4 regions of the Dietzia sp. IBK-p2-16D genome follow, and region 3 is predicted to be linked to each of the others. Evidence: predicted binding sites of a transcription regulator. Region 3 holds the regulator's gene; each other region holds the start of a gene.

Evidence for each region. Region 3 encodes LexA, which represses DNA repair genes until DNA is damaged. Its sites were predicted from a motif close to CGAACANNTGTTCG; they were not measured.
Region 1: the regulator LexA is predicted to act here: its motif matches at 4,520-4,533, upstream of AC3DE3_RS08305 (CoA transferase subunit A).
Region 2: the regulator LexA is predicted to act here: its motif matches at 4,762-4,775, upstream of AC3DE3_RS12165 (HNH endonuclease signature motif containing protein).
Region 4: the regulator LexA is predicted to act here: its motif matches at 5,374-5,387, upstream of AC3DE3_RS15780 (HNH endonuclease signature motif containing protein).

Annotation. Positions count from the first base shown of each region.
Region 1 covers NZ_JBYMTL010000003.1:69,753-76,960, reverse strand. Annotated here, with positions in the region: gene AC3DE3_RS08330 (muconate/chloromuconate family cycloisomerase) at 65-1,186, shown strand; gene catC (muconolactone Delta-isomerase) at 1,222-1,503, shown strand; gene AC3DE3_RS08320 (acetyl-CoA C-acetyltransferase) at 1,575-2,786, opposite strand; gene AC3DE3_RS08315 (IclR family transcriptional regulator) at 2,806-3,633, opposite strand; gene pcaD (3-oxoadipate enol-lactonase) at 3,630-4,421, opposite strand; gene AC3DE3_RS08305 (CoA transferase subunit A) at 4,563-5,330, shown strand; gene AC3DE3_RS08300 (3-oxoacid CoA-transferase subunit B) at 5,327-5,956, shown strand; gene AC3DE3_RS08295 (malate dehydrogenase) at 6,069-7,061, shown strand; gene AC3DE3_RS08290 (valine--tRNA ligase) at 7,126-7,208, shown strand, end outside.
Region 2 covers NZ_JBYMTL010000005.1:166,857-174,064, reverse strand. Annotated here, with positions in the region: gene AC3DE3_RS12185 (enoyl-CoA hydratase/isomerase family protein) at 1-179, shown strand, start outside; gene AC3DE3_RS12180 (3-hydroxyacyl-CoA dehydrogenase family protein) at 182-1,102, shown strand; gene dmpG (4-hydroxy-2-oxovalerate aldolase) at 1,119-2,183, opposite strand; gene AC3DE3_RS12170 (acetaldehyde dehydrogenase (acetylating)) at 2,189-3,106, opposite strand; gene AC3DE3_RS12165 (HNH endonuclease signature motif containing protein) at 3,196-4,743, opposite strand; gene AC3DE3_RS12160 (IclR family transcriptional regulator) at 4,857-5,624, shown strand; gene AC3DE3_RS12155 (2-keto-4-pentenoate hydratase) at 5,621-6,406, opposite strand; gene kstD (3-oxosteroid 1-dehydrogenase) at 6,458-7,208, shown strand, end outside.
Region 3 covers NZ_JBYMTL010000001.1:308,340-315,547, reverse strand. Annotated here, with positions in the region: gene AC3DE3_RS01535 (malate synthase G) at 1-140, opposite strand, end outside; gene dapF (diaminopimelate epimerase) at 260-1,150, shown strand; gene hflX (GTPase HflX) at 1,204-2,652, shown strand; gene lexA (transcriptional repressor LexA) at 2,694-3,362, opposite strand; gene nrdR (transcriptional regulator NrdR) at 4,161-4,616, shown strand; gene hrpA (ATP-dependent RNA helicase HrpA) at 4,672-7,208, opposite strand, start outside.
Region 4 covers NZ_JBYMTL010000008.1:38,892-46,099, forward strand. Annotated here, with positions in the region: gene AC3DE3_RS15755 (alpha/beta fold hydrolase) at 1-214, shown strand, start outside; gene hemL (glutamate-1-semialdehyde 2,1-aminomutase) at 299-1,609, shown strand; gene AC3DE3_RS15765 (histidine phosphatase family protein) at 1,606-2,514, shown strand; gene AC3DE3_RS15770 (TlpA family protein disulfide reductase) at 2,518-3,126, shown strand; gene AC3DE3_RS15775 (cytochrome c biogenesis CcdA family protein) at 3,123-3,983, shown strand; gene AC3DE3_RS15780 (HNH endonuclease signature motif containing protein) at 4,004-5,368, opposite strand; gene AC3DE3_RS15785 (DUF3558 family protein) at 6,431-7,126, shown strand.

The DNA of each region.
Region 1 (7,208 bases), on a different contig from region 3:
CGCCACGAGCGGCCGGGGCGTCGGCGATCGACCCGGCCGGACCACCAACACGAAGGGCTGAAAGATGTCTGACCTGACCATCCGTTCCGTGGAGACACGGATCCTCGACGTGCCGCTCATCAGACCGCACAAGTTCGCCACGACCACCGCCACCGCCCAGTCGATCCTGCTCGTCTCGGTCACCACCGAGTCCGGGGTCATCGGCTACGGGGAGGGCGTGACCCCGGGCGGACCGTGGTGGGGCGGTGAATCCGCCGAGACCATGCAGGTCCTGGTGGAGAAGTACCTCGCCCCGGTCGCCATCGGCCGGCGCGTCGACGAGATCCCCGCCGTCCTCGAGGCGATGGAGGGCGTCGTGGCCCGCGGCCGCTTCGCCAAGGCCTCCCTCGAGATCGCCATGTTCGACGCGTGGGCCCGGTCGCTGGACGTGCCGGTGCGTTCGCTGCTCGGCGGCGCGGTCCGGGATTCGATCGAGTGCACCTGGGCCCTCGGTGCCATGCCGCTCGAGGAGATGGTCGACGAGATCGACGAGCTGCTGGCGGCGGACCGTCACCGTACGTTCAAGCTGAAGATGGGCGCCCTGGACCCGGCCGAGGACGTCGCCCGCATCGCCGCGCTGGCCGAGCGCCTCGACGGGCGGGCCGGCCTGCGGGTGGACATCAACGCCCGCTGGGACCGGTTCACCGCGAACGTCCACCTCCCGGCGCTCGTGGACGCCGGCATCGAGCTGATCGAGCAGCCGACCCCCACGGAGCAGATCGAGGTGTTGGCCGAGCTCAACCGCTCGCTGCCGGTGCAGTTCATGGCCGACGAGTCGGTCCAGTCCCCGCATGACGCCCTCGAGGTGGCGCGTCGGGACGCGGCCGGGGTGATCGCGGTGAAGACCACCAAGCTCGGCGGCCTGACCCGTGGCAAGGAGGTCGTGGCGATCGCCCGCGCGGCCGGGATCGCGTGCCACGCCGCCACGTCTCTCGAGGGGCCGATCGGGACGGTCGCCTCGCTGCACCTCGCGTGCGCGGAGCCCGGTTTCAACTACGGCTCGGAGCTGTTCGGCCCGCTGCTGTTGGCCGAGACCTACGTGACCACCCCGATCCGCTACGAGGCCGGCCGGGTTCACCTGCCGGCCGGGCCGGGCCTGGGCGTCGAGATCGACCACGACGCCGTCGAGAAGTTCACGCGCCGCTGACCGCGGCACCACCATCCCAGAAGGAGAGTCAGACGATGGCACTGTTCCACGTCCGCATGGACGTCCACATCCCGCACGACCTGGACCCCGAGGTCCGCGCCGACACCCTGGCCCGCGAGAAGGCCTACAGCCAGGACCTGCAGCGGTCGGGCAAGTGGCGTGAGCTCTGGCGGATCGTCGGCCAGTACTCGAACATCAGCATCTTCGACGTCGAGTCGGCTGACGAGCTGCACGAGATCCTCCAGGGTCTGCCGCTGTTCCCGTACATGGACATGCAGGTCATGGCCCTTACCCGGCACCCCTCGCGCGTCGACTGACGCCCCCACGCGTGGAAAGGGGCCGAGCCGGAGATCGGCTCGGCCCCTTTCTGCGTCGGGAGCGGAGTGGGTCAGACCCGCTCGAACACCGCGGCCAGGCCCTGACCGCCGCCGATGCACATGGTCTCCAGTCCCCACTGCACGTCTCGACGCACCATCTCGCGGGACAGCGTCGCCAGCATGCGGGCACCGGTCGCCCCGACGGGATGGCCCAGGGAGATGCCGGAGCCGTGGGGGTTGAGGTGCTCGGAGGACGGATCGATGTCCCATTCGCGCATGACGGACAGCGCCTGCGCGGCGAACGCCTCGTTGAGTTCGATGACGCCCATGTCCGACAGCGTCAGCCCGAGCCGGCCGAGGGCCTTGGCCGCGGCGGGGACCGGCCCGATGCCCATCGTCTCGGGGGCCACCCCCGCGACGGCCCACGAGGCGAGGCGGACGAGCGGGGTGAGGCCGAGGGCGGAGGCCTTGTCCGCGGTGGTGACGATGCACATCGCGGCGCCGTCGTTTTGGCCGGAGGCGTTGCCGGCGGTGACGGTGGCCTCGGGGTCGGTGCGGCCCATGATGGGTCGCAGGCGCGCCAGCGCCTCCACGGAGCTGTCGGCCCGGGGGTGCTCGTCGGTGTCGACGACGAGGTCCTCACCCTTACGCTGTGGGACGGTCACCGGGACGATCTCCTCGGCGAACACCCCGGACTCCTGCGCGGCCACGGCGCGCTGGTGGGACTGCACGGCCAGCCGGTCCTGCTCGTCCCGCCCGATGCCGTACTCGCGCCGGAGGTTCTCGGCGGTCTCGATCATCCCGCCGTCGATGACGTGCGAGCGACCGCCGACCGTGGTGCGGGCCCGTCCGAGGCGGTCGACCAGCGAGATCCCGTCCCCGCGGATGCCCCAGCGGGGGCTGGGTGAGGCGTAGAACTCCACCTGGCTCATCGACTCGACGCCGCCGGCCACGACGAGGTCCATACCGCCGGAGGCCACCTGGAGCGCGCCGGTGATGACCGCCTGGAGGCCGGAGCCGCAACGCCGGTCGAGCTGCATGCCCGGTACGTCGATCCCGAGCGGGGAGTCGAGTGCGGCGATGCGGCCGATGGCCGGTCCCTCACCGCTCGGCGAGCCCTGCCCCAGCACGACGTCGTCGACGTCGGCTCCGGTCAGGCCGGTCCGCTCGACGAGGGCGGCGAGCAGGTCGGTGGCGAGGGTGTTCGCGTCCAGGTCGCGGAACACCCCGCCGAATCGCCCGACCGGGGTGCGGAGGGGTTGGCAGATGACGACGTCACGCATGGGGTTCCTTCGTTCGGGTTCAGCGGTTGACGATGGCGAGGTCGGCCGACAGCGCGCGGGTGGTGGCCAGCAGCTCGGGGATGACCTCGTCGTGGAGCTGGTCGGGGGAGTAGCGGGCGGCGTGGGTGGAGACGTTGAGGGCTGCGCGGACCGCGCCGTGGCGGTCGTGGACCGGGGCGGCCACGGAACGCAGGCCCGGTTCGAGTTCCTGGTCGACCACGCACCAGCCGCGCTCGGCCACCCGCGACAACTCCGCGCGGAGCGCGGCCTCGTCGGCCAGTCCGTGTGGGGTGAGGGCCCGCAGGTCGGTCGCGGCGAGGTAGGCGTCGAGGTCCTCCGCCGGCAGCGACGCCAGCAGGACCCGACCCATCGACGTGGCGTAGGCGGGGAACCTGGTGCCGATGGTGATGCCGATCGTCATGATGCGACGCACCTGGACGCGACCCACGTAGACGATGTCGGAACCGTCGAGCACCGCCACCGAGGACGACTCGCCGAGCCGCGAGCTGAGCTTCTCCAGGTGCGGCTGGGCGAGGTCGGTCAGCGGCAGGGAGGACAGGTAGCTGTACCCGAGGTCCAGGACGCGGGGGGTGAGCCAGAAGACCGAGTCCGCCGTGTCCACGTACCCCAGTTCGACGAGGGTGTGGAGGAAGCGGCGGGCGGTCGCCCGGGTCAGGCCGGTGTTGCGCGCGACGTCACTGAGGGTCTGGCGCGGCTGGCGGGCGTCGAACGCCCGGATGACCGACAGTCCGCGTGCGAGTGACTGGACGAAGTCGGGGGAGGCGGAGCGGTCCCCGCCGTCGCCCCCGGGGCGCGCCGGGGTCGACACCACGTCGGGGCGGGTCATGCCGCGCCCGTGTTCCGGGCGGTCTCGAGGTGGCGGCGGAGGATCTCGTTGATGCGCTCCGGGATCTCGACGGTGGGGACGTGGGCGGCGGGGGTGACGACGACGAAGTCGGACCCGGGTACACCGTCTGCGATCTCCCGGACCACATCCGGGGGCGTGGACGGGTCCTCGTCCCCGGCGAGCACGAGGGTGGGACAGGAGATCCGACCCAGCTCGGCCCGGTTGTCCCACCCGGCCAGTGCGTCACAACAGGAGGCGTATCCCTCGGCCGGGGTGGCCAGGACCATCTCGCGCAGGCCCGCGACGAGGTCGGGCTCGGCCTCGGCTCGTGCGGCGGTGATCCACCGTGCGACGACGGCGTCGGCGACAGCGGCGGTCCCGCCCTCGCGGACCGCGGCGGCGCGATCGGCCCACCCGGCCGGTTCGCCGAACCTCGCGGCGGTGCACAGCAGGGCGACGGAGAGGACACGGGCGGGCTCGTGGACGGCGAGCCACTGGGCCACCGCGCCGCCGAGCGACAGCCCGGCGATGTGGAACCGATCGATCTCCAGTGAGTCGAGCAGGGCCACCACGTCCGCGGACAGGTCGGCGATCGTGCACGGACCGGGGATGACCTCGGACGTGCCGTGCCCCCGGTGGTCCACGGCGACCACGGTGTGATCGCGGGACAGATCGCGGACCTGGGCGTCCCACATGGAGCGGTCGGACCCGAGCGATCCGAGGAGGACGAGGACGGGGGTGTCGGCGGACCGGGGTCCACTGACCTCGTGGGACAGGGTGGCGGGCATGGTGTCGGTCCTTCCGTGTGTCTGGTCGCGGGGTGTCTGGTCGCGGGCGGGGCGCGGCGTGGTGTGCGGTCCACGATACGCGGGAATCGTGCGAAGGGCGAACAGTTGTACAAGATGCGAACAAGGGATATGGTGCGTGACATGACCAACAAGATCTTCTCCTCGGCTGCCGACGCGGTCGCGGACATCCCGGACGGCGCCTCCCTCGCCGTGGGGGGTTTCGGTCTGGTCGGCATCCCCGCCGTCCTCATCGACGCGCTCCTCGACCAGGGGGCCACCGATCTGCAGACGGTGAGCAACAACTGCGGGACCGACGGCTTCGGCCTGGGCAAACTGCTCGAGGCCCGCCGCATCACGCGGACCACCGCCTCGTACGTGGGCGCCAACAAGGAGTTCGCCCGTCAGTACCTCTCGGGCGAGCTCGAGGTGGAACTCACCCCGCAGGGCACGCTCGCCGAGCGCATGCGGGCCGGTGGCGCGGGCATCCCCGCGTTCTACACCCCCGCGGGCGTCGGCACGATGGTCGCCGAGGGCGGCCTGCCGCTGCGCTACGACGGTGACGGCGGGGTCGCCCTGGCCTCCGAGCCCAAGGAGGTCCGCGAGTTCGACGGGATCCCGTACGTCCTGGAGCGCTCGATCGTCACGGACTACGCCCTCGTCCACGCCCACCGTGCGGATACTGCGGGCAACCTGCAGTTCTACGGAACGGCCCGCAACTTCAACCCCGATGCGGCGATGTCGGGCCGGGTGACGATCGTGCAGGCCGAGGAGATCGTCGCCGCCGGCGAGATCGACCCCGCCGACGTCCACGTGCCCGGGATCTTCGTCCAGCGCCTGGTCGAGGTCGGACGCCAGGAGACCGGAGTGGAGATCGAGAAGCTCAGCAGCAAGGGAGGGGATCGGTCATGAGCTGGACCCATGAGCAGATGGCGGCCCGCATCGCCGCCGACTTCGTCGACGGACAGTACGTGAACCTGGGTATCGGCATGCCGACCCTGATCCCCGACTATCTCCCGGCCGGGGTGCACGTCACGCTCCACTCGGAGAACGGGATCCTGGGCGTGGGCCCGTACCCCACGCGCGAGCAGCTGGACCCGGAGATGATCAACGCCGGCAAGGAGACGATCACCGCAGCTCCGGGGGCCGCGTACTTCTCGTCCTCGGAGTCCTTCGCGATGATCCGCGGTGGGAACGTCGACGTGGCGGTCCTGGGTGCGATGCAGGTCTCCCAGGCCGGAGACCTGTCCAACTGGATGATCCCCGGCGCCATGGTCAAGGGCATGGGCGGTGCGATGGACCTCGTCCACGGTGCCGGCAGGGTGATCGTGATGATGGACCACATCACGCGCAAGGGGGACCTCAAGCTCCTCGCGGAGAACTCCCTGCCCTACACGGGCCGCGGCTGCGTCCAGCGCGTCGTCACCGACCTGTGCGTCCTCGACATCGCACCGGAGGGCTTCCGTCTGGTCGAACTGGCACCGGGCGTCACGATCGACGAGGTCCGGCTCAAGACCGGGGCCGAGATCCACGCCTGAGGCGGCGCCCGGGCGAACGTCAGGTGTACTCCGCCCGCGGACGCGGGTTGCGGGGTCGGATTCTCACTACTGTGGGAACCGACCCCGTCGTCGTCCCGGAAGGTCCGCCTCCATGAGCACCTCCACCCCGGTCACCGTGACCGTCACCGGCGCCGCCGGAAAGATCGCCTACTCATTGTTGTTCCGTCTCGCCTCCGGGCTGGTCTTCGGCCCCGGGACCCCGGTCCGCCTGCGGCTGCTCGACATCCCGTCGGCCGTGGTCGCGGCGGAGGGCGTGGCCATGGAGATCGAGGACTGCGCGCTCCCGCTGGTGGACTCCATCGAGATCACCGATGACGTGGACTCGGCGTTCGAGGGCGCCAACGCGGCGTTCCTCGTGGGTGCCAGGCCGCGCGGGAAGGGGATGGAGCGTGCCGACCTGCTCACCGCCAACGGGGCGATCTTCCGCGAGCAGGGGCGGGCCATCAACGCCCACGCCGCCGACGACGTGCGGGTGGTCGTGGTGGGCAATCCCGCCAACACCAACGCCTACATCGCCCACCGGCATGCGCCCGACGTCCCCGCCGAGCGGTTCACCGCCCTGATGCGTCTCGACCACAACCGTGCGTTGAGCCAGCTCGCCACCCGACTGGGCGCACCGGTCGCGGACCTGGACGGCGTCGTCGTCTGGGGCAATCACTCGGCCACCCAGTTTCCCGACGTGTCCTATCTGACGCTGCGGGGTGAACCGGTCACCGCCGGACTCGACGAGGCGTGGCTGGCCGACACGTTCATTCCGCGGGTCGCCGGTCGGGGAGCCGAGATCATCGCGGTTCGCGGATCCTCGTCGGCGGCGTCCGCCGCCGGCGCGGCGGTCGACCAGATGCGCGACTGGGTGCACGGTACGCCGGGTGAGAGCTGGACGACGGTCGCGTTGCCCTCCGAGGGGCAGTACGGCACCGAGCCGGGCGTGGTGACGGGGCTGCCCTGCCGCAGCCGGGGCGCCGGCTGGGAGGTCGTCGAGGGCCTGGAGATCGGCGATTTCCAACGCTCCCGCATCGACGCGTCGGTGGCGGAGCTGGTCTCGGAGCGTGACGCCGTTCACGGGCTCGGCCTGGCCGACTGACCTCGGGTGTGCCGGGGTCGACGGCGTGTGCCGGACCCCGGCGCCCACGGCCTAGGATGGTCGGGTGACGACTCCAGCCGCTGCCTCCCCGAACACCGACCGTGCGGACGCCCTGCCCGCTTCCTGGAATCCAGGTGAGGTGGAGAA
Region 2 (7,208 bases), on a different contig from region 3:
AGGGGCCGCTGGCGGTGCGGCTGGCCAAGCTCGTCGTCCGCACCGGCATGGACGCCGACCTCGGCACCGGGCAGGTGGTCGAGCATCTGGCGCAGGCGATCCTCTACGGCAGCGAGGACAAGACCGAGGGCACCGAGGCATTCCTCGGCAAGCGACGCGCAGAATTCACGGGGCGGTAGCGATGACCGAATCAGTGCAGGAGACGGCCCGGCCGGACGGGATCGATCGTGTCCTCGTGGTGGGCGCCGGGGCGATGGGCTCTCAGATCGCGATGGTGTGCGCCCTGGCCGGGTACCGGGTGGGGCTGACCGACATCGCCGCGGAGGTGCTCGAGGCCGCGCTCTCGCAACTGCGGGCGCGCATGGACCGGAACGTCGAGAAGGGCCGCCTCACTGCCGGCGAGCGCGAGGCCGCGTTCGCGCGGCTCGAGACCGGCACAGAAATGGCCGCGATGGCCGAGGATGTCGACCTGGTTATCGAGGCCGCGGTCGAGAAACTCGACGTGAAGCGCGAACTGTTCGCGGCACTGGACGCGGCCAGTCCGGACGGAGCGATCCTCGCCTCCAACTCATCGTCCATCGTGCCGTCGGCAATGGCGTCGGCGACCGCGCGGCCGGACCTCTTCTGCAACATCCACTTCTTCAATCCGGCGCTGGTGATGGCCTGCGTCGAGGTGGTGCGCGGTCCGGAGACGTCGGACGAGACCATGGACACGGCCGTGCAGTTCGTCCGGTCGATCGGCAAACAGCCCGTGATCCTGAACCGGGAGATCCCCGGTTTCGTCGCCAACCGCATCCTGAATGCCGTCCGAGACGAGGCGCTTCATCTCTACGAGGACGGATACGCCGACCTCGAGTCGATCGATACCGCCTGCCGCACCGCTCTCGGTTACCCGATGGGCCCGTTCGAACTCATGGACCTCACCGGCCTCGACATCGGTTATCACGTCAAGCAGGCCAGGTACGCCGAGACCGGTGATCCGGCCCATGCACCGCAACGCACGCTCGCGGAGCGGGTGGAGCGCGGTGATCTGGGCCGGAAAACCGGTCGCGGGTGGTACGTCTATTCCGACACGGGGCAGAAGGTCGGCGTCAACACCTGACCGAGCCCCGGGAGGATCAGGCGTTGGCCCGCTCCTTCTGGATCTCCAGCGCGATGTCGATGAGCTGGTCCTCCTGGCCGCCCACGAGTCGACGCTCACCGGCGCGGAGGAGGATCTCCGAGGCCGGCACGTCGTACCGCTGCGCGTGGCCCTCGGCGTGCTTCATGAAGGACGAGTAGCAGCCGGCGTAGCCGAGCATCATGGCCTGGCGGTCGACGACGCACTCGCTCGGCATGAGGGGGCGCACCACGTCCTCCGCGGCGTCGGCGATCTTGAAGAAGTCGACGCCGGTGGTGATGCCGAGCTTGTCGCACACGCCGACCAGCGCCTCGACGGGCGTGTTGCCCGCGCCGGCGCCGAACCGACGGGTGGAGCCGTCGATCTGCTGGGCGCCCGCGCGGATGGCCATGATGGAGTTGCCCACGCCGATGTCGAGGTTCTCGTGGCCGTGGAAGCCGACCTGGGCGTCGTCACCGAGTTCGGCGACGAGAGCCGAGACGCGGTCGGAGACCTGGTCCATGACGAGCGCCCCCGCCGAGTCGACGATGTAGACGCACTGGCAGCCGGCGTCGGCCATGATCCGGGCCTGCTTCGCGAGCACCTCCGGCGGCTGGGTGTGGCTCATCATGAGGAAACCGACGGTCTCCAGGCCGAGGTCGCGGGCGTAGCCGAAGTGCTGGATCGAGACGTCGGCCTCGGTGCAGTGGGTGGCCACGCGGCAGATCGACCCGCCGTTGTCCCGGGCCTGGAGGATGTCGTCCTTGATGCCCAGGCCGGGCAGCGTGAGGAACGCGATCTTGGCCTGCTTTGCGGTCTCGGCCGCGACCTTGATGAGGTCCTGGTCGTACGACTTGGCGAAGCCGTAGTTGAAGGAGGCGCCGCCGAGGCCGTCGCCGTGGGTGACCTCGATGACCGGGACGCCGGCGCCGTCGAGCGCGGCGACGACGTTGCGAACGTCCTCGACGGAGAACTGGTGCCGCTTGTGGTGCGAACCGTCGCGGAGCGAGGAGTCGGTGATGCGGATGTCGAGCTCGGCGCTATAGGCGCGGGCGTGGGCGTTGTGCGGGTTGGTCGTATCCATGTCTGTCACACTCCGAGCTTGGTCTTGGCGATGTCCTCGCCGACCTTGGTGGCGGCGGCGGTCATGATGTCGAGGTTGCCGGCGTACGGCGGCAGGAAGTCTCCGGCGCCCTCGACCTCGACGAAGATCGCGACGCGGGCCATGCCGCCGGTGATCTCGGTGGGAGGGTCGAACTGCGGCTCCTGGAGTAGGCGGTAACCCGGCACGTACTCCTGGATCTCCTTCTCCCGCGTGCGGATGGCGGTGGTGATGAGGTCGTGGTCCGCATCCTCGGGGATGGCGCAGAAGATCGTGTCGCGCATGATCATCGGCGGCTCGGCCGGGTTGAGGATGATGATGGCCTTGCCGCGCTTGGCGCCGCCGACCTGCTCGATCGCCAACTTGGTGGTCTCGGTGAACTCGTCGATGTTGGCGCGGGTGCCCGGGCCGGCCGACTCGGAGGACACGGAGGCGACGATCTCGGCGTATTCCACGGGCACAACCGAGGACACGGCGTGGACCATCGGGATGGTGGCCTGGCCGCCGCAGGTGACCATGTTGTGGTTGGGGGCGTCGACGTGCTCGTGGAGGTTCGCCGGCGGGATGACCATCGGGCCGACCGCGGCCGGGGTGAGGTCGATGGCGATGATGCCGGCCTCTTCGTACTTGGGCGCGTAGGCCTTGTGCACGTACGCGCTGGTGGCCTCGAACAGCAGGTCGGGCTTCTCGCCACCGGCCTCGATGGAGGTGAGCAGTTCGTCGGCGCCGCCCGCCATGCAGGTGAGGCCGTGGTCGGCGGCGCGCTTCATGCCCTCGGACTCGGCGTCGATGCCGATCATCCACTTGGGTTCGATGTACTCGCTGCGCTCGAGCTTGTACATGAGGTCGGTGCCGATGTTGCCGGACCCCACGATCGCGGCGGTCAGCTTGGTCTTGTCTGTCATGACGGAAGTGTCGCGCGGGCGGGCCCGTGCGACAACAGAGTGTGCCACTCAGTGAAATTCCGGCACTCCAGGGCTGGGCCCGCCGGCATTCAGGCCGGCCGTGCGCGCGCCCGGGCCGCGCCCGGAGGGTTCGTGAGGTGACCGTCTGCGCTGATGAGCCTGTCTGCGAAGGCGTTCCACTCGCGTTCCCGTATGGCGTCGCGCGCACGGGCCAAGGGGCCCTTGGGTCTGGTGCGGTGTTGGTGTCCGGTGTCGGTGAGGATGATCAGTTCGCCGAGTGGGCCGGGCCTGTAGGCGTTGGTCCCGAACGTCTTCTCCCGGTGGTGTTTGCGGCACAGGCAGACGAGGTTCCACTCGGTGGTCGGCCCGCCGAGCTCGGGGTCCTTCGTGTTGAACGCGATCACATGGTCCACGTCACAGTCCTCCGCGGGAACCGAACACCCCGGGTGGCGGCAGGTGCCGTCGCGCATGCGGATGCGCTCCGCCATCGCGGGGGTGATCAGGTAGCGCAGGGCGTGTTCCGGGGAGTCGAGCACGCCGGGGGCGGGGTCGACGAGTTCGAACCGCACGCGTGCGTCGTCGCCCTCCAGCAACTGCTGGCACAACCAGGAGTAACTGCTGTATGCGCCGTGCACGAATTCCACGCGGTTGGGCAGCCCCTGCGCGGCCGCGGCGATCACGCTCACCCGGATCGGCCGGCCGGCTGCGGCGGCGTTACCGAGCGACGGCCTGGGCATGTCCGCACCCACGGTGACCTCACCCAGCTCGATCGATCCGTCGTCCCCCGGGCCGGAGTCCGTCCCGCCGGCGTCGGCGGGCGCCGGGGCCGGGGCGGGCGCCGGGGCGTACACGGCGAGGGAGGCGAGAGCGTCGGCACGCAGCTGATCCAGCGTGCCGGGCAAGCCGTCTCCGGAGGCAGCGCGGGCGTCGGTCTCGATACGTCCCCGCAGCAACTCCGCATCGGCCAGAGGCAGCTTCGCCCACATCGAGGCCATCCCGTCCCGGCCCGACCGGAACCGGACCGTACGCGTGAGCGCCGCCCGGGCCCGGGCATCCTCGGCGCCCTCCGGGTCGAGCCGGCCGACGGCCTCATCGATCCGGCCGTCCACCGAATTGCGAGTCGGCCGGTCACCGCCGTCCAGGTCGTCGACGATGCCCGCCACCACCTCGTCCTCCACGTCCGAGATGATCGAGTCGGGCACCTCGGCCAGCTTGCAGGCGATGTCGATGGCGAGCTGTTCGGGAACGACCCCGCGCTCCACCGAGGCCCGCAGTCGCGCGAGCCGCGAATGGATCTGGACCCCGGCGGTGACCAGACGCGCGGCGTGCCAGCACGTGAGCTGACAGGCCGCCACGAGATGGTCACGAGCCCTGGACTGCGGGTCCAACCGTGCGTATGCCGGACGTGCACGAGCACCGCTCCCGGCGACCCCTTCGGCGCGGTCGACGCCCGTGCCGACCTCGTCCGCCCGGGACATCTGCTCGACCAGGGCCGCTGCCGCCTCCAGCCTGGTGGCACCTGCCCGGTTCTGCGCCAGGGTCGCGGCCCGTGCCGCCTCGCTCACCGCCGTCGAGTCGAGCCCGCCCAGGGATTCCGGAACCGCGAACAGTGACCTCGTCGTCGACAATTCCCCCACCTCCGGCGTGCTCGATCTAGAACTTGCGTTCGATACTATGACCCGGCAGGTGTTAGCGCAAGCGTTCGATCCGCCCGGCCTCCCGTGTCCGACCCGCGCGCTACACTCGCCGCATGACCGAGCCCCCCTCCTCTCCCGTCGACCGCGCCTTCGAGGTGCTACGCGCGACGGCGGGCGGGACAGGGATGACGCTCAGTGAGATCGCGCGCGAGACCGGGCTGGCCAAATCCACGACGCTGCGCCTCCTGGTCGCGCTCGAGCGCAACGACGCGGTGACGAGGATCGGGCAGCGCTACCGGTTGGGGCCGTTGGTGCACGAGCTGGACCCGATCCCGGTCTCGCCGGCGTACGAGCGGATCCGCCGGGTGCTCACACCGTTCCTCGCGCACCTCTTCGAGGCCACGCGCGCGACCGTTCACCTGGCCACCCTGCACGGCGACGAGGTGGTCTACCTCAACAAGTTGCACGGGCCGCGGCCGATCCCGTCGCCGTCGAGGATCGGCGGCGGCCTGCCGGCGTACTGCACAGGGGTAGGAAAGGCGATGCTGGCGTTCGACGAGGCAGCGGCCGAGCGCGTGGCGCAGGGGCCGTTGGTCGAGTGGACGGACACCACTGTGACCTCCCCCGACGCCCTGGCGGTGGAGCTCGCCGAGATACGACGGAGGAGACGCGCGATCGACCGCGCCGAGCTCACGCCCGGCCTGTACTGCGTGGCGGCGCCGGTGTTCGACGACGACGACGACGAGGAGCTCGCAGGCGGGACGCGGGCCGTCGCCGCGTTGTCCGCCAGCGCGGCGGACGAGAGCGCGCTGGCCCGGCTCGAGCCGCTGGTCACCCGCGTCGCCGCGGCGGCCGGTCGCGCGCTGGCCGCGGACGGTTAGCGGAAGTCCATGGTGACGTCGCCAAGCCCGGCGAACTCGGCGCGGAAGCTGTCGCCCGGGGCGGCGTCCATCGCGCGGATCGCGGTGCCCGGCAGGATCACGTCACCCTTGCGCAGACGGACACCGAACTTGGCGACCGTCGACGCGAGCCACCCGACCGAGTTGAGCGGGTTACCGAGCACCGCGTCGGAACGCCCGGACGCGAGGAACTCGCCGTTCTTGTAGAGGGTCGCGTCGATCGCCGCGACGTCGATGTCCGCGAGCCGGACCCGCTGCTCGCCCACCACGTAGCCACACGACGAGGCGTTGTCCGCGATCGTGTCGGGCAGCGTGATCTTCCAGTCCCGGATGCGGGAGTCGATCAACTCGATCGAGGGGACGACCCACTCGATCGCCGCGGCGGCCTCCTCCTGGGAACATCCCTCCGGCGGGATGTCGGCGCCCAGGATGAAGCCGACCTCCACCTCGACCCGCGGGAAGCAGAACCGGGCCGCCTCGATCGCGGTGCCCTCGGGGTATTCCATCGTGTCGAGCAGATGCCCGTAGTCGGGCTCGTCGACGCCCATCATCTCCTGCATCGCCTTGGACGCCAGGCCCACCTTGTGGCCGGTCACCACCGCGCCGGCATCGAGCCTGCGGCGGATGTTGACCAGCTGGATCTCGAAGGCGTCGTCCGGGGTCATGCCAGGATGGTCGTCGGTCAGCGGCGCGATCGGCGCGACGTCCGACTCGGCGTCCCAGAGTCGCTGGGCAAGTGTGGCGCGGGTCTCCTCGTTGAGCATGAGGGGGATGCTACCTGGGCCGTCTGGCGCCACGGCGCTCAGTTCTATAACGTGTTCTACATGGCAGACCAGGAATTCGACGTCGTCGTCGTCGGCAGCGGTGGAGCAGGCATGACGGCCGCCCTCGCTGCAGCAAAGAAGGGCCTCAGCGTGGTCCTCGTAGAGAAGGCCCCGCACTACGGAGGCTCCACCGCGCGCTCCGGCGGCGGCGTGTGGATCCCTAACAACTCCGTGCTCCGACGCGACGGCGTCCTGGACACCCCGGAGGCGGCCCGCACGTACCTCCGCTCGATCATCGGCGACGCGGTGGAGCCCGAGAAGATCGACACCTACGTCGACCGCGGTCCCGAGGTCCTGGACTTCGTCCTCGCCAACAGCCCCCTGCGGTTGGAGTGGGTCAAGGACTACTCCGACTACTACCCCGAGGCTCCCGGTGGGCGTCTCGGCGGCCGGTCCGTCGAGCCCAAGCCGTTCGACCTCCGCCAGCTCGGGTCCGAGGCCGACAAGCTGGAGCCCGGTTACGCCAAGGCGCCGGTCAACATGGTGGTGATGCAGTCCGACTACCGCTGGCTCAACCTCCTCCAGCGTCCGCACACCAAGGGCATCAGGCGTTCGATCCGGGTCGCCCTCCGGATGTTCCTCGCCAAGGCGCGCGGGCAGAACTCGGTGGGGATGGGTCGCGCGCTCATCGCCGCGATGCGCAAGGGCCTGCTCGACGCCGGCGTTCCGGTGTGGCTCGAGACCCCCATGACCGGCCTGGTCACCGAGGGTTCGGGCACCCAGGAGCGCGTCGTGGGCATCA
Region 3 (7,208 bases):
GCCAGCTCGGTGAAGATCTCTGAGGCACCCGCCCAGAACGCGTCGGGGTCGACCCCGGTCCCCGGAATGGCCTTGGTGTTGACGAAGTCGTAGAGGACCTCGTCGACCTGGATACCGCCGACGGTGATGCGTTCGGACATCGATGCTCTCCTAGAGGTAGGGGACCGTTCTCCTGTCCGACTCTAGTGGGCGCCCCGTCCGGGTTCATCCGGCCTTTCCGCACTGCGGAACGATTACCGGAGCCGAGTACGATTTCGCCATGACTTCGACTCGCCCGGCTTCGCAGCCCGACGGTATCGCCTTCCTCAAGGGCCACGGGACCCTCAACGATTTCGTCATCCTCCCGGACGACGACGCCGACCTCGAACTGGATGAGGCCCTCGTGCGTGCGCTGTGCGACCGGCGCGGTGGTATCGGCGCGGACGGCGTGCTCAGGATCGCCACCGCCGGCGCCCTCGTCGACCGGGGGGTGCTGGCTTCCCTGCCCGACGGTGTCGACCGGGCGGACTGGTTCATGGACTACCGCAACGCGGACGGCTCGATCGCGGAGATGTGCGGGAACGGGGTCCGGGTCTTCGCCCACGCGCTCGTCGGGACCGGACGGGCGGAGGCGGGTTCGATCCCCGTGGGCACGCGGGCCGGCGCCCGCCCAGCCGAGGTCATCTCCTACTCGGGCGATGATGCCGTGGTGCGGGTGGACATGGGGGAGCCGCGACTGCTCGGGCTGTCCTCGGCGGAGATCGCGGGCCGCACCTTCGCGGGACTGGCCGTCGACATGGGCAATCCGCATCTGGCCTGCGTGGTCCCGGGTCTGGGAGCGGCGGACCTCGCCGCGTTGCGGGTGGAGCAGAGCCCGGTGTTCGACAGGGACTTCTTCCCCGACGGGGTCAACGTGGAGATCGCCACCCCGATGGTGGACGGCCGGGTCTCGATGCGTGTCCATGAGCGCGGTGCCGGGGAGACCATGTCCTGCGGCACCGGGATCGTGGCGACCGCGGTGGCCGCACTGGCCGACGCGGGGGAGGCGTCGGGAGACGTCGTCGTCGCGGTCCCGGGCGGCGAACTCGCGGTCGCTCTACGAGAGGGTGGATCCTCCCTCATCGGACCGTCGGCCCTCGTCGCCCACGGCCGATATCGTCGTAGGCGTTAGCACACCGCTCCACACAGGACACCAGGGGCCCCGGTGTGAGAAGATGAACGCGAATGACTACTGATTACACGGCCGCTGATCGGCCGACACGCGACCTCGATCCATCCATCGGTGAGTTCCAGCTCGAGGAGAGATCCTCGATGCGCCGGGTGGCGGGGCTGTCCACCGAACTCCAGGACGTCAACGACGCCGAGTACCGCCAGCTCAGACTCGAACGGGTCGTGCTCGTGGGTGTCTGGACGGAGGGCTCCGCCGCCCAGGCCGACGCCGCGATGGCCGAACTCGCCCAGCTGGCCGAGACCGCGGGATCAGAGGTGTGCGATGCGCTCATCCAGCGACGCGACAAGCCCGACGCCGCGACGTACATCGGGTCGGGCAAGGTCAGTGTCCTCAAGGACGTGATCGCCGCGACCGGCGCCGACACCGTCATCTGCGACGGTGAACTCACCCCGGGACAGTTGCTCGCGCTGGAGAAGGCGGTCAACGTCAAGGTCATCGACCGCACCGCCCTGATCCTCGACATCTTCGCGCAGCACGCCACCAGCCGCGAGGGCAAGGCCCAGGTGACTCTCGCCCAGATGGAGTACATGCTTCCCCGCCTCCGCGGCTGGGGCGAGTCGTTGTCCCGTCAGGCCGGCGGGCGTGCCGGCAGCAACGGCGGCGTGGGTCTCCGAGGTCCGGGTGAGACCAAGATCGAGACCGACCGGCGTCGGATCCGCGAACGGATGGCACGTCTGCGGCGCGACATCAAGGGGATGAAACAGGCCCGCGACACCAAACGGCACCGTCGCCGTGCCACGCCCGTGCCCTCGATAGCGATCGCCGGATACACCAACGCCGGAAAGTCCAGTCTTCTCAATCGGATAACCGGTGCCGGGGTACTGGTCCAGAACGCCTTGTTCGCCACGCTCGACCCGACCACCCGGAAGGCCGAGCTGCCTGACGGCCGCGCGGTCGTCTTCACCGACACCGTGGGGTTCGTTCGTCATCTTCCGACCCAGTTGGTCGAGGCCTTCCGTTCCACACTGGAGGAGGTCGTCGACTCCGAACTTCTCCTCCATGTGGTGGACGGCTCGGATGCCTTTCCGCTCCGCCAGATCGAGGCGGTGCGCAAGGTGATCAACGAGGTGGTGGAGGAGCAGAACGCCGAGCGACCTCGTGAGCTGCTGGTGATCAACAAGGTGGACGCCGCGGATCCCGTCGTACTCACCGAGTTGCACCACGCGCTACCCGACGCCGTGTTCGTCTCGGCCGTCACCGGTCAGGGCGTCGACGAGCTGCTCGAGCGGATCACCCAGATCGTCGCTTCCGGGGACACCGAGGTCACCCTGGAGATCCCGTACTCCCGTGGGGACGTGGTGTCACGGGTCCACGCCGAGGGCGCGGTGGTCGAGGAGGAGCACACCGAAAACGGAACCCGGGTCATCGTCCGACTGCCCGCCTCAGTGGCGGGTGAACTCGACGAGTTCGCCGCCGACGGCTCACACGACGGCGCCGCCTGACCCCCACCGGGGACGGGCGGCGCGCCGTTCGAGTCCGGAGTTCAGAGCTTCCGGAACACCGTCACCACCTTGCCGAGGATCGTCGCGTGCTCTCCCGGGATGGGACTGAACGACGGATTGTGAGGTAGCAGCCAGACTCCGCTCGCGTCGTTGCGGAAGGTCTTGACCGTCGCCTCCCCGTCGATCATCGCCGCGACGATCTCACCGTTGTCCGCGACGTTCTGCCGCCGGACCACCACGAAGTCGCCGTCGCAGATCGCCGCGTCGATCATCGATTCCCCGACGACCTTGAGCATGAACAGGTCGCCGGATCCCACGAGGTCCGCGGGCAGCGGGAAGATCTCCTCGACGGCCTGTTCGGCGAGGATCGGACCGCCGGCGGCGATCCGGCCGAGCACGGGGACGTAGACGGGCTCGGAGGCGCCGCCGGGCCGCTGGGGCTCGGGCGTCGGCGAACGACGCCCGCGCGACTTCTGCCCGGGAACCCCGTGCACGTCCACCGCGCGCGGCTTGTGCGGGTCCCGGGTCAGGAAACCCTTCTTCTCGAGAGTCCGCAACTGATGAGCCACCGACGAGGTGGACTGCAACCCGACCGCGTCGCCGATCTCCCGGATGCTCGGCGGATAGCCGCGCTCCTTGACGGTGTCGTGGATGTGGAGGAGAACGCTCTTCTGTCGGTCCGTCAGCGACTCGAAGTCGGGCTTCGGCATCTCGTGTGGTCCCTTCGGCGAATGGATGTTCGACGTCTGTATCTGTGTACACCCTATCGCCCATGCGAACGTCGCGCCACACAGGTGTTCGAAATAATCGGGCCCGGAATGGTGACTGTGTCGGAGTCGCGTGATACAACTCTAGGAGAGTTCGGATTCGAACAGATGTACTGACACATACATACGGGTGTGCGAACACCACTCGCACACCGTATCGAGTAGGGAGTCACCATGACCGTTACGGAGTTGCAGTCACACGCACGTCCGACCGTGCGGTGGAGCGAGGTCTGCCCCGGCGACCATCGCGGGCGGTCCGCGGGCGTCGATCGTCCCGGCACCCCACAGAGTTCCCCGGGTAAGGGCAGCGCACAGCCCGGTCGCGTCCACCGTCGCCCCGCGGTTCGACCGGAGGGCAGCCGTCCCGCGGCGGCGTCGGCACGTGTCGACACCGTCGTCCGGCCGAGGGTGCCCGGCCGCCCCCTCGGCGTCACGTCTGTGGCACCGGGTCGCCGCGTGCTCGTCCGCCCGGCGTCGGCCGAGGGCGTGCGCGCCTGCCATATCGAGCCTCCTGTGGCCAGCGGCGTCGTCGACGACGTTCCTACGTGGGCGCTCCTGGCCTGCGGGATCGCGTTCGGAGTGATCCTGCTCTTCGCCGTGGCGTATCTCGGCGGGCCCGCCTACGCATGACCGGTCGTCGGGCCTCCTAGAATGAGTCGGGGACGGTGTACTGCCATCCCCGCATCCCGTCAGGCACGAGCCGGGACGCGTGAAGTCCGGTCGACGAAGGGCCCCACGGGAATGTACTGCCCGACATGCCACCACGAGGACTCCCGCGTGATCGATTCACGATCGGTCGACGAGGGGCAGGCGATCCGGCGTCGCCGGGAATGTCCGAGGTGCGGCCACCGGTTCACGACTCTCGAGACGCCGCTTCTGACTGTTCTCAAACGCAACGGGGTCACGGAGGCGTTCAGCCGGGACAAGGTGGTGCGCGGAGTCCGGCGTGCGTGCCAGGGACGAGCGGTCGACGAGGACGCCCTGCGCCGCCTCGCCCAACAGGTCGAGGACGCCGTCCGCGCCGGTGGCGTGTCCGAAGTCCCCGCCCATCAGATCGGTCTTGCCATCCTGGGCCCGCTACAGGACCTGGACGAGGTCGCCTACCTCCGCTTCGCCTCGGTGTACAAGCAGTTCAGTTCCGCCGATGACTTCGAACGCGAGATCATCGCCCTCCGGGAACGCCGGACGAGTCGCTAGACGCGCGCCATAGGCGGGTGATCGGCCGACGGCCGGCTCCAGGGGACGGCCTGCCTCAGCGGGACGACCGGGGGGCCAGCGCCGCTGCCACTGCCTTCTCGATGCGCTCCGCCGACACCGATCTGGCGGTCCCGAGCGTCTGCGCGAACAGCCCCACGCGGTATTCGGCCAGCATCCAGCGCAGGTCGCGAACGGCCCGGGCCCCACCCGGGCGCTTTCGCAACGCGGCGCACGCCTCGTCGACCCTCGCCTCGGACCGGGACAGCCTCACCGTGAGTTCCCGGTGGCGGGACGGAGACTTCTCCGCCAGCTCCAGGCGGAGCCCCACAGCCCTCACGTGTCGTTCCAGATGCGGGAGTGCGTCGGCCGGGTGTCGGGCGAGGAAACCCCGGCCGATGAGGAAGTCGAGAGACGGCCGGACGGCATCGGCGATGTCCGCCGGTGCCGCGGCCAGCGAGCCCCACACCGACTGGGCCGCCACGAGAGCGGGCACCGCCGTCGAGATCGCGGACGCCACGGCGCCGGGCACCTCCGCTCTCGCGGTGGCCTGCAGCTCGTCGAAATCAGCGACGGTGAGGACCGGAGCGCCCTTTCTCCGGGCGATGATCCGGCCGCACGCCGCGAGTGAGGCATCCGAGACGAGCCCCTCGATCCCGCCGTGAGGGTACTGCGAGAGAGCGAGCCGCTGCTGTACCGGGCGCCCACGCAGGATCGACGACGCCGACACGAGACCAGACGAGATCAGCGTCAGCACCGCGGCCGCCTGGGTCGATCGGCGCTCGTCCTCGGTGGCACACGCCACCACGTGGATGCCGTCCGCGCCGACACGCAGTGCTGGATAGACCGTGACCTCGACCCCGTCCACCGAGCCGGTCACCGCCGGCGGGAGATCGCCGATGGTGCCGGCGGTCCACTCCCGGTACGGACCCTTGTCCGGGACCAGGCGGGCGTTGAGAGTCGCACGAACCCTGTCCACCAAGCGGGTCCTCAACTGCGCTAGATCCGTCCCGGAGGCCACGACCTCGTCACCGTCGACCACCTCGAAGCGCATCCGGAGGTGGCCCGGTAGCTGGGTCGGGTCGAAGTCACGGGGATCGACTGTCGAACCTATCCGGGCCGAGAGCGCCCGCGCGAGCGCCACGGGAAGCGGGGCGGAGCGGGGCGAGACGTCGCCGGCGAGCAGCGACGCGAACTCCGCCGGCGGTGAGCACTGACGGCGAAGGTACTTGGGGAGTGTGCGGAGCATCTCGGTGTAGAGCTCCTCCCGCAGCCCCGGAACCAACCACTCGAAACCGGCGGCCGTGACCGAGGACAGCTGGGGCAGGGGGATACGGACCGTGATGCCGTCCGACGTCACGCCCGGGTCGAAGGCGTAGCGCAGTTCGAAACTCCGGTCGCCCTGGCGCCAGAGCGGCGGGAAATCCGCCGCGTCGGGCGCAGCCTCGGAGGTACGTATGTCCTCGGGCGTGAGGCGAAGGACGTCAGGGTCGCGGTGGCCTCGCTTCTTCCACCACGATTCGAGATGACGGCCGGACGTGACGTCTTCCGGCAGTCGCTCGAGGTAGAAGGCCACGAGGGCCTCGTCATCGATCACCAGGTCACGGCGACGGCTCCGTGTCTCCAGTTCACGGGCCTGTTCCACGGCGCGGGCGTTCTCCCGGATGACCGGGACGCGGGTGTCCAGGCGTCCCTCGACGATTCCGTGGCGGACGAGCATCTCCCGGGCGAGCGGCGCGTCGACGCGCGACAGCAGTATCCTCCGCGCCTCCACCACCGTCAGGCCCAACAGGAGGACCTTCTCGTAGGCCATCGCCGCACCCTGCGCGTCCGACCAGTGCGGTTCGGAGTACTGGGTACGGGTGAGGTGGCCCCCGAGCTGCTCGATCCAACCGGGATCGATCCGGGCGACGTCGCGGGCCCACAGCCGGGAGGTCTCGACCAGTTCCGAGGCCATCACCCAGCGGGGTGGCTTCCTGGACAGGTCCGACCCGGGGAACACCTGGAACCGGATACCACGTGTCCCGCGGAACTCCCGGGTCTCCTCGTCGCGCATACCGACATTGGTCAACAGACCGGTGAGGACCGCCTTGTGGAGATCGTCCTCCGCCGCATGCCCGGACGCGGGATGCCATCCGCGTTCGCGGCACATGCTCCGCAGCTGCGAGTTGAGGTCCTGCCATTCCCGGATGCGCAGCCAGTGCAGGTACTCGGCCTTGCACATCTTGCGGAAAGCGCTGCCGGAGAGCTCGCGACGCTGCTCGGTGATGTACCGCCACAGGTTGAGGTAGCCGAGAAAATCGGAGGTCTTGTCCGCGAACCGACGGTGCAGCAGGTCGGCTTTGTCGCGCTCCTCGGCGGGCCGCTCGCGGACGTCCTGAACGGTCAGAGCCGCGACGACCACCAACACGTCGGAGAGCGAACCGTTGCGATGGCCCTCGACCACCATCCGGGCGAGTCGGGGATCGAGGGGGAGTGCCGCCATGTCGCGGCCCACCTCGGTCAGATGCGGACGCTCGTCCTCGTCGACCGTCAACGCCCCGAGCTCGGAGAGCAGGGTCATCCCGTCGCGGACCGCCTTGCGGTCCGGCGGCT
Region 4 (7,208 bases), on a different contig from region 3:
CTGGTACGGCACCCACCGCGACGCCGGCGTCGCCGCCGCGCCCGCACCGGCAGCCGCACCTGCTCCGGTCGTGCCCGCCCCCGCACCCCTGCCCACGCCGCAGGAACTGCACCAGCAGGCGGAGAAGGCGTTCCACGACTTCGCGGGACAGGTCGACGCGGCCGCCAAATCGCTGTTCGCACCGGTTGCCCCGCCGGCTCCGCCGCAGGCCTGACACCGCGAGGGGGTACTCGCGGCCGGACTTTGAGACACTGGTCCGGTGACCTCTTCGAGTGATGCCTTCACGACCCCGTCCGGCATGTCCGGCACCACCCGATCGGCCGAGCTCTTCGCCGAGGCCCGCGAGCTGATCCCCGGCGGAGTCAACTCCCCGGTCCGCGCGTTCAACTCCGTCGGCGGAACCCCGCGTTTCATGCGTGAAGCGCGGGGTTCTCGCATGACGGACGTCGACGGCAACACCTACATCGACCTCGTCTGCTCCTGGGGCCCCATGATCCACGGGCACGCCCACCCCGAGATCGTCGACGCCGTCCGCGACGCCGCGACCCGGGGACTGAGCTTCGGCACCCCGACCGAGGGTGAGGTCGACCTCGCCCGCGAGATCGTCGCCCGCACCTCCGTCGAGGAAGTGCGGCTGGTCAACTCCGGCACCGAGGCCACCATGAGCGCCGTGCGCCTGGCCCGGGGATTCACCGGCCGCTCGAAGATCGTCAAGTTCTCCGGCTGCTATCACGGGCACGTCGACGCCCTGCTCGCGGACGCGGGATCGGGCCTGGCCACGTTCGCCCTCCCGGATTCGCCGGGAGTCACCGGCGCGACCGCCCACGACACGATCGTTCTGCCGTACAACGACATCGACGCCGTCCGGTTGGTCTTCGCCAACCACGGCGACGAGATCGCCTGCGTGATCACCGAGGCCGCCGCCGGCAACATGGGCACCGTCCCGCCGCTCCCCGGCTTCAACGAGGAACTGCGCACCCTGTGCTCTGAGAACGGTGCCCTGCTCGTGATGGACGAGGTCATGACCGGATTCCGTGCCGGTGACCGCGGCTGGTGGGGGATCGACGGCGTGGCCGGCGACCTGACGACGTTCGGCAAGGTCATGTCCGGCGGGTTGCCCGCCGCCGCGTTCGGTGGCCGCGCCGACGTCATGGCCTCCCTCGCGCCGGCCGGGCCCGTCTACCAGGCCGGCACCCTGTCCGGTAACCCGGTGGCGGTGGCGGCGGGCCTGACCTCGCTGCGGCTGGCCGACCACGCCTGCTACTACACGCTGCAGACCAACGCCGACCGGCTCGAGGCGCTCATCAGCAACGCCCTGCAGGCCGCGGGTGTCGCGCACACCATCCAGCGGGCGGGCACCATGCTCAGCGTCTTCTTCACCGAGGACCAGGTCACCGACTATGCCGGGGCCAAGGCCGCCGAGACGTTCCGGTACGCGCCGTTCTTCAACACGCTGCTCGACCGGGGGATCTACGCGCCGCCGAGCGCGTTCGAGACCTGGTTTGTCTCCACCGCCCTGACCGACGACGACTTCCAGCACATCGCCGACGCCCTGCCGGTGGCCGCGCAGGCCGCCGCCGCCGCGTCCGCCCCGGAGGCGGGCCGATGAGCCGCGACGGCCGGGGTATGCGCGGCCGACTCGCCGTCCCGTCGACGGGTCCCACCTCATTGCCGATCCCCCTCCGCGGCGATCATCCGGCGCCCGCCGTCGCGCCGCCGTCGCTGGGCGGCTCCGCGGCCACCGCGGCCCCGGAGGAACCTCCCGTCGAGACCCAGCCGGAGGGGTCCGCGTCCTACGGGGCCGAGCCGGGGACGATCGCCGCTCCGGGACAGCCCGTCTCGTCGTCGTCGACCCCCCGAGACACCTCGGCACGCGCAGGGGAGACGCAGACGATCGTGCACCTGGTGCGCCACGGCGAGGTACACAATCCCGAGGGCGTCCTCTACGGTCGGCTGCCCAACTACCGGCTCTCCGAGCTGGGGCGCAGTCAGGCCGAGACCGTCGGCCGGGTGCTGGGGCAGGGGCACGACATCGTGTCGATCGTGGCCTCGCCGCTGCAGCGCGCCCAGGAGACCGCCGCCCCGCTGGCCGAGGCTCTCGGTCTGCCGGTGGGGATCGACGCCGACATCATCGAGGCGGACAACCGCTTCGAGGGACGCAAGGTGGGTGGCCCCGGCGGCGCCCTGCGCGACCCGCAGTACTGGCCGATCCTACTCAACCCGCTTCGCCCGTCGTGGGGCGAGCCGTACCTCCAGATCGCACATCGGATGATCGGCGCCGTCTACTCCACGCTCGACACCGCCCGCGGGCGCGAGGCCGTTCTGGTGAGCCACCAGCTGCCGGTGTACACGACGCGTCGCTTCCTCGAGGGGCGGCGCCTGTGGCACGACCCGCGCAAGCGGCAGTGCTCGCTGGCCTCGATCACGTCGCTGGTGTTCGAGGGAACCACGCTGCGGGACATCGTGTACTCGGAACCGGCGGGGGCGTCCGACCCGTCGCAGACTGGAGCCTGAACCATGCGCAAGACCAAGGCCGTCCTCGGGGCCCTGCTGCTGACCGGTGCCCTCGCCGCCGGCTGCGCGACCGGCGATGACGCCGTGGTGGTGGGCCCGGAGACGTTCGAGTTCGTCAGCCCCGACGGGCAGATCGAGATCCACTATGACCCCCCTGCCGAGCGCAAGCCAGTCGCCACGCTGACCGGGCCCGACCTGCTCGACCCCGATCGCACGCTCACGGTGCAGGAGGACTTCGAGGGCCGGGTCGTGATCCTCAACCTGTGGGGCCAGTGGTGCGGGCCGTGCCGCGCCGAGTCCGACGACCTGCAGCGTCTGCAGGAGGAGTTCGAGCCGAAGGGCGCCACGGTGTTCGGCATCAACCTGCGCGACCCCAACCGGCAGAAGCCGGTGGACTTCGTCGAGGACAACGGCATCACGTTCCCCTCGATCTGGGATCCCAGTAACGCCGCTGTCGCCGCGCTGCGAGGTTTCCCGACCTCCGTGGTTCCGGCGACGATCATCCTGGACAAGCAGCACCGCGTGGCCGCCGTGTACCTCGCCGAGATCACCGACGAGAAGCTGCGCGAGACCGTCAACGCGATCCTCGCCGAGGAGGTCGACCAGACGTGAACCCGGAGACGATCTTGCTCGCGCAGAGTGTGGGGGAGACGTTCCAGCAGACCGTGGCCAGCGGCCCGATCCTGCTCGCATTGGGCGCGTGCATCCTGGCAGGACTCGTGTCGTTCGCCTCGCCGTGCGTCATCCCGCTGGTGCCCGGTTATCTGGCGTACCTCGCCAGCGTCGTGGGCGCCGAGCGTCCGCCGGCTACTGCTGCCGCCGCCGAACGCCAGCGGGCCGCCACCGCCACGCTGACGATGGAGGAGCGCCGCACCCGTCGATCCTCGCGGGCACGGGTGGTGGGCGCGTCCCTGTTGTTCGTGGGTGGCTTCACCGTGGTCTTCGTGATGCTCAGCGCCATGGTGCTGGGCACCGTGCAGTACCTGGCACCCCAGCAGGAATTGCTGCAGCGTCTCGGGGGCGTGGTGACGATCCTCATGGGGCTCGTCTTCATCGGCCTCGTTCCCACTCTGCAGCGGGACACCCGCATGCAGCCCAAGTCGCTGTCCACCTGGATCGGCGCCCCGATGCTCGGCGCCGTGTTCGCCCTGGGCTGGACCCCGTGTCTGGGTCCGACCCTGGCTGCCGCGCTCTCGGTCGCCGCGGGCACCGGGGTCGACGCGGCGCGCGGAGTGCTGCTGATCGTCGCCTACTGCCTCGGCTTGGGCCTCCCGTTCATCATCGTGGCGTTCGGCTCCACCTGGGCGATGCGGACCGTCGGCTGGCTGCAGAAGCACACCCGGACCATTCAGGTGTTCGGCGGCGTCATGCTCATCATCGTGGGCCTGCTGCTGCTGTCCGGCGGGTGGGCGCTGTTCATCGACTGGCTGCGCGACTTCGCGATCTCCGACACCACGCTGCCCATCTGACCCGAGCTGACCGCGCGGCGTCACGCCGCCTCCTGGCCGGTATCGAGCCGGTCAGCGACCGCCGCATCCAGATCGCGGAGGAGGGCGTACGGCAGTATCGGTGCGTCGAGTGGTGCCGGTGGTGGGGGTCCGGGTTTCGGTGGTGGTGGGTTGGCCGCGCGGGGTGTGCCGGCGGGTGGGATCCATCTGACGCCCTGAGGTGCGTGCGGGTCGGGTTCGGTCGACCAGCCGGTCTCGTGGATCATCGCGTGACAGTCGCCGCTGGCCAGTGCGAGTTCGTCGATGTTGGTGTGGCCCCCGGCGGCCCAGGGTCTGCCCGCGTGGTGGGCTTCGCAATGTCTGGCGTCCTGATCGCAGTCGGGGTGTGTACATCCTCCGTAGGCGGCGAACAGAGCCAGGCGTTGGTAGCGGGAGGCGGTGCGGCGACTCCGGAACAGCCGTAGGTCGATTTCCTTGTCGCACAACGCCAGGAACCAGTGGTTGCCGCGGGCCATGGCCAGTGCCTGGGGCACGGGTACGCGGATCCCTCCGTCGGTCTCGCCGCAGCCGGCGAGAGTGGCGAGCTGGTCGAGGTCGACACGCACCACGATCGCTGCCGGTGCGCCGGTCTTGGTGGCGTCCGCAGAGAGGGCGAGTTGCAGGGCGTGGACCATCGCATCGTGCATTCGTTGACCGTCGGTGCGGGTGTCCTTCTCTTCCGGATCTGGCCACAGGCGGCCGGGTTGGCCCCAGCGGGCATGGACCTCGCGCATCAACGCGGCCAGTTGGGGGTCCATGGTGATCGAGGCGCGGGCCATCAGGTCCAGTCCTTGGCCCCCGCACGTGACCGAGCGGCGGCGAGCTCGATCTTCTGCGCCGCGCTCGGTGCGCCCCGGATCGACAGCGTCCAGGAGTCGGTGCGCGTGTTCTTGGAGGCGGCGGGTCGTGCACTGGTCGGCGGCCAGGGCGATCAGCTGCGCTTCCAGGCGGGCGCGCTCCTCGTCGTCGTAGTCGTCGGGCAGAGCGGCCAGGGCGGTGTTGATGACCTTGAGATGTCCGGCGGACAGGGTGCCCTCGGCGGTGGCGCGCATGCGGGCGGTGTCGGCGATGGCGGAGTCGTCGAGCCGGCCGCGGGCATCGCCCGGTGCGAGCCCGAGGCCGCCGGTGAGCATCTGGCGCTCGTTGATGAACCCCATCTGCCGGGCGGTGCTGGAGGAGCGGGCGGCGGACATGACACGGGCCTGGGTGGCGCGGATGCGGCGCTGGGCCTGTTCGAGCGCGACCAGTTCGGCGTGTAGCTCAGCGGCGGACGCCTCGGTCCAGTCGTTCAGTAGGTGCGCATCGAGCGCGGACAGCACGGCAGTCAGCTCGCTACTGACAGTGGCTCGCGCCTCGGTGTCGCTCATGTGTTCGATTAGATCATCGGGGTACGACACAAACACGTCGTCCCAGTTCACGTCGGCGAAAGAGGAACGCCGATGCCGTCATCGCCGAGTGTTCGTGGGCCACTCGCCCAATTGCCCGCCGACTCGTCTGGTCTTTGAGGAGCGCCGCGTCAACTAATTTGTACAACAGGGCCCCCGGCAAAGGGGGCGGTGTCAATACTGATCACATGAACGTGGCCACGGATCGAGTCAGAGTGATCGGTGTCGGCGCACTGACGACGGTGCTCATCGTTGCGTCCGGGTGCGGTGGGCCCGGAGGAGACGCTGATGGGGCACCGGAGCCGGCTCCCACATCCGCCGCGTCGTCGTCACCGGTTGCGACTGCGGCCGCATCGACCCTTTCGAAGGAGGTCGCAACACCGACCTCCATGACACCGCTTTACGAGCCGCCCCGCAGTCCTGCTGCGCCGGCTCAGGCGCTCGTGGCCGAGGGTGCTGAGTGCGGGCCTCGCGGAGCACAGGCCGTCTTCGCCGACGGTGTGACCGCTTATTGCGCCCGTCTGCAGTACACCGACGGTACCGCGTGGTCGCGCGACCCGCAGTTGGCACCGAACCCGGCAGCCGACGAGGCGATGCGGCAGGCAGGGCCACAACTTGGCGATAGTTGTATCGGAGCGGATATCGGCCGGAGGGCGGTCGACGCCAGTGGGGTTGCGATCCTTTGTGACAACTACCTGTGGCGACACGATGTGGGGCAGGAAGCCCGGCACCCATGGGTTGATGACCAGGTCCGATGGATGGAGTGCCTCGAGCAATCGACTGAAGAGGAATGCAGGAATCTGCTCAACAACTAACTCTGACACGTGTGTCGCGACCGGATCCGAGTCCAGCGAAGTTGTCCGCCGCTGGTATCGAACTAGGCGAAGAATTCTCCCCGGATGATCACCCCGCCCACTTCGGGCGGAATCGCATGTACGACGCAGCGAAGCGGCCGTCTGGTTCCACGGCGGGCGAAGGATTCTCCGGGCCCGCGGCTGTGATGACCCACCCGTCGGCCGGTGACGACTGCGATGATCTCTGATCGTGAGCCTCTACCACCTCGAGGGAATCCCCTCTGAACTGCGCCGATGCGACCTTGCAGCCGATTCGTCAAGTCGGGGGAACCGTTCGGCGGCTCGGCCCGTCGTACAGGTTGTGGGAAGAAGTAAAGCTTTCGTAGCCGCGTTGGTGACCGCCGGGGTGGTGCTGTCCGGGTGCGCGTCGGCTGACGGGGGGGATGAGACGACGACGAGCCCAACCGTCACCGAAAACCCGGGCAATCCCTGGGACCTGCCGATCGAGCAGAGGCCTGCCCTGTTCGACCCGTGTGCCGAGATCCCGATCGAGGCTATCGAGGAGGGGGTTGGCGCAAAGGTCGATCCCAATAGCAGCCTCACTAGGCACGAACCAGGAAGCTTGATGGCGTGTGGGTGGACGAACGAACAAGTGCACGTCACAGCCGCAGCTTCATGGAAATCGAGAGCCCAGTTCCTGAACGATAAGAGCCTTAGGCAGGTTGAGCAGGGCGACCGGAGAATGCGAATGGTGGAGGTAGGCGACCAAACGGGCAGTACATGTCTCCAGTTGTTCTTTACCAGTCGAGGGGCAACGTGGATCAAGGTGGACGTGGTGAATGGCCTAGGCGAGTTTCGTGGAAACCGCTTTGTGGAGGCCTGTGACGCCCTCGACCAGGCAATTGCTCCGCTCCTAAAATTTGTGCCAGAGGGGGACTTCAAGTGACTCTTCACTTAGAGGCTGGTGTGGCTCGGGTCTGCGTCCAAAAGTGCAACGACTTCGCCGCAGTAGTGAGATCGGCATCCAA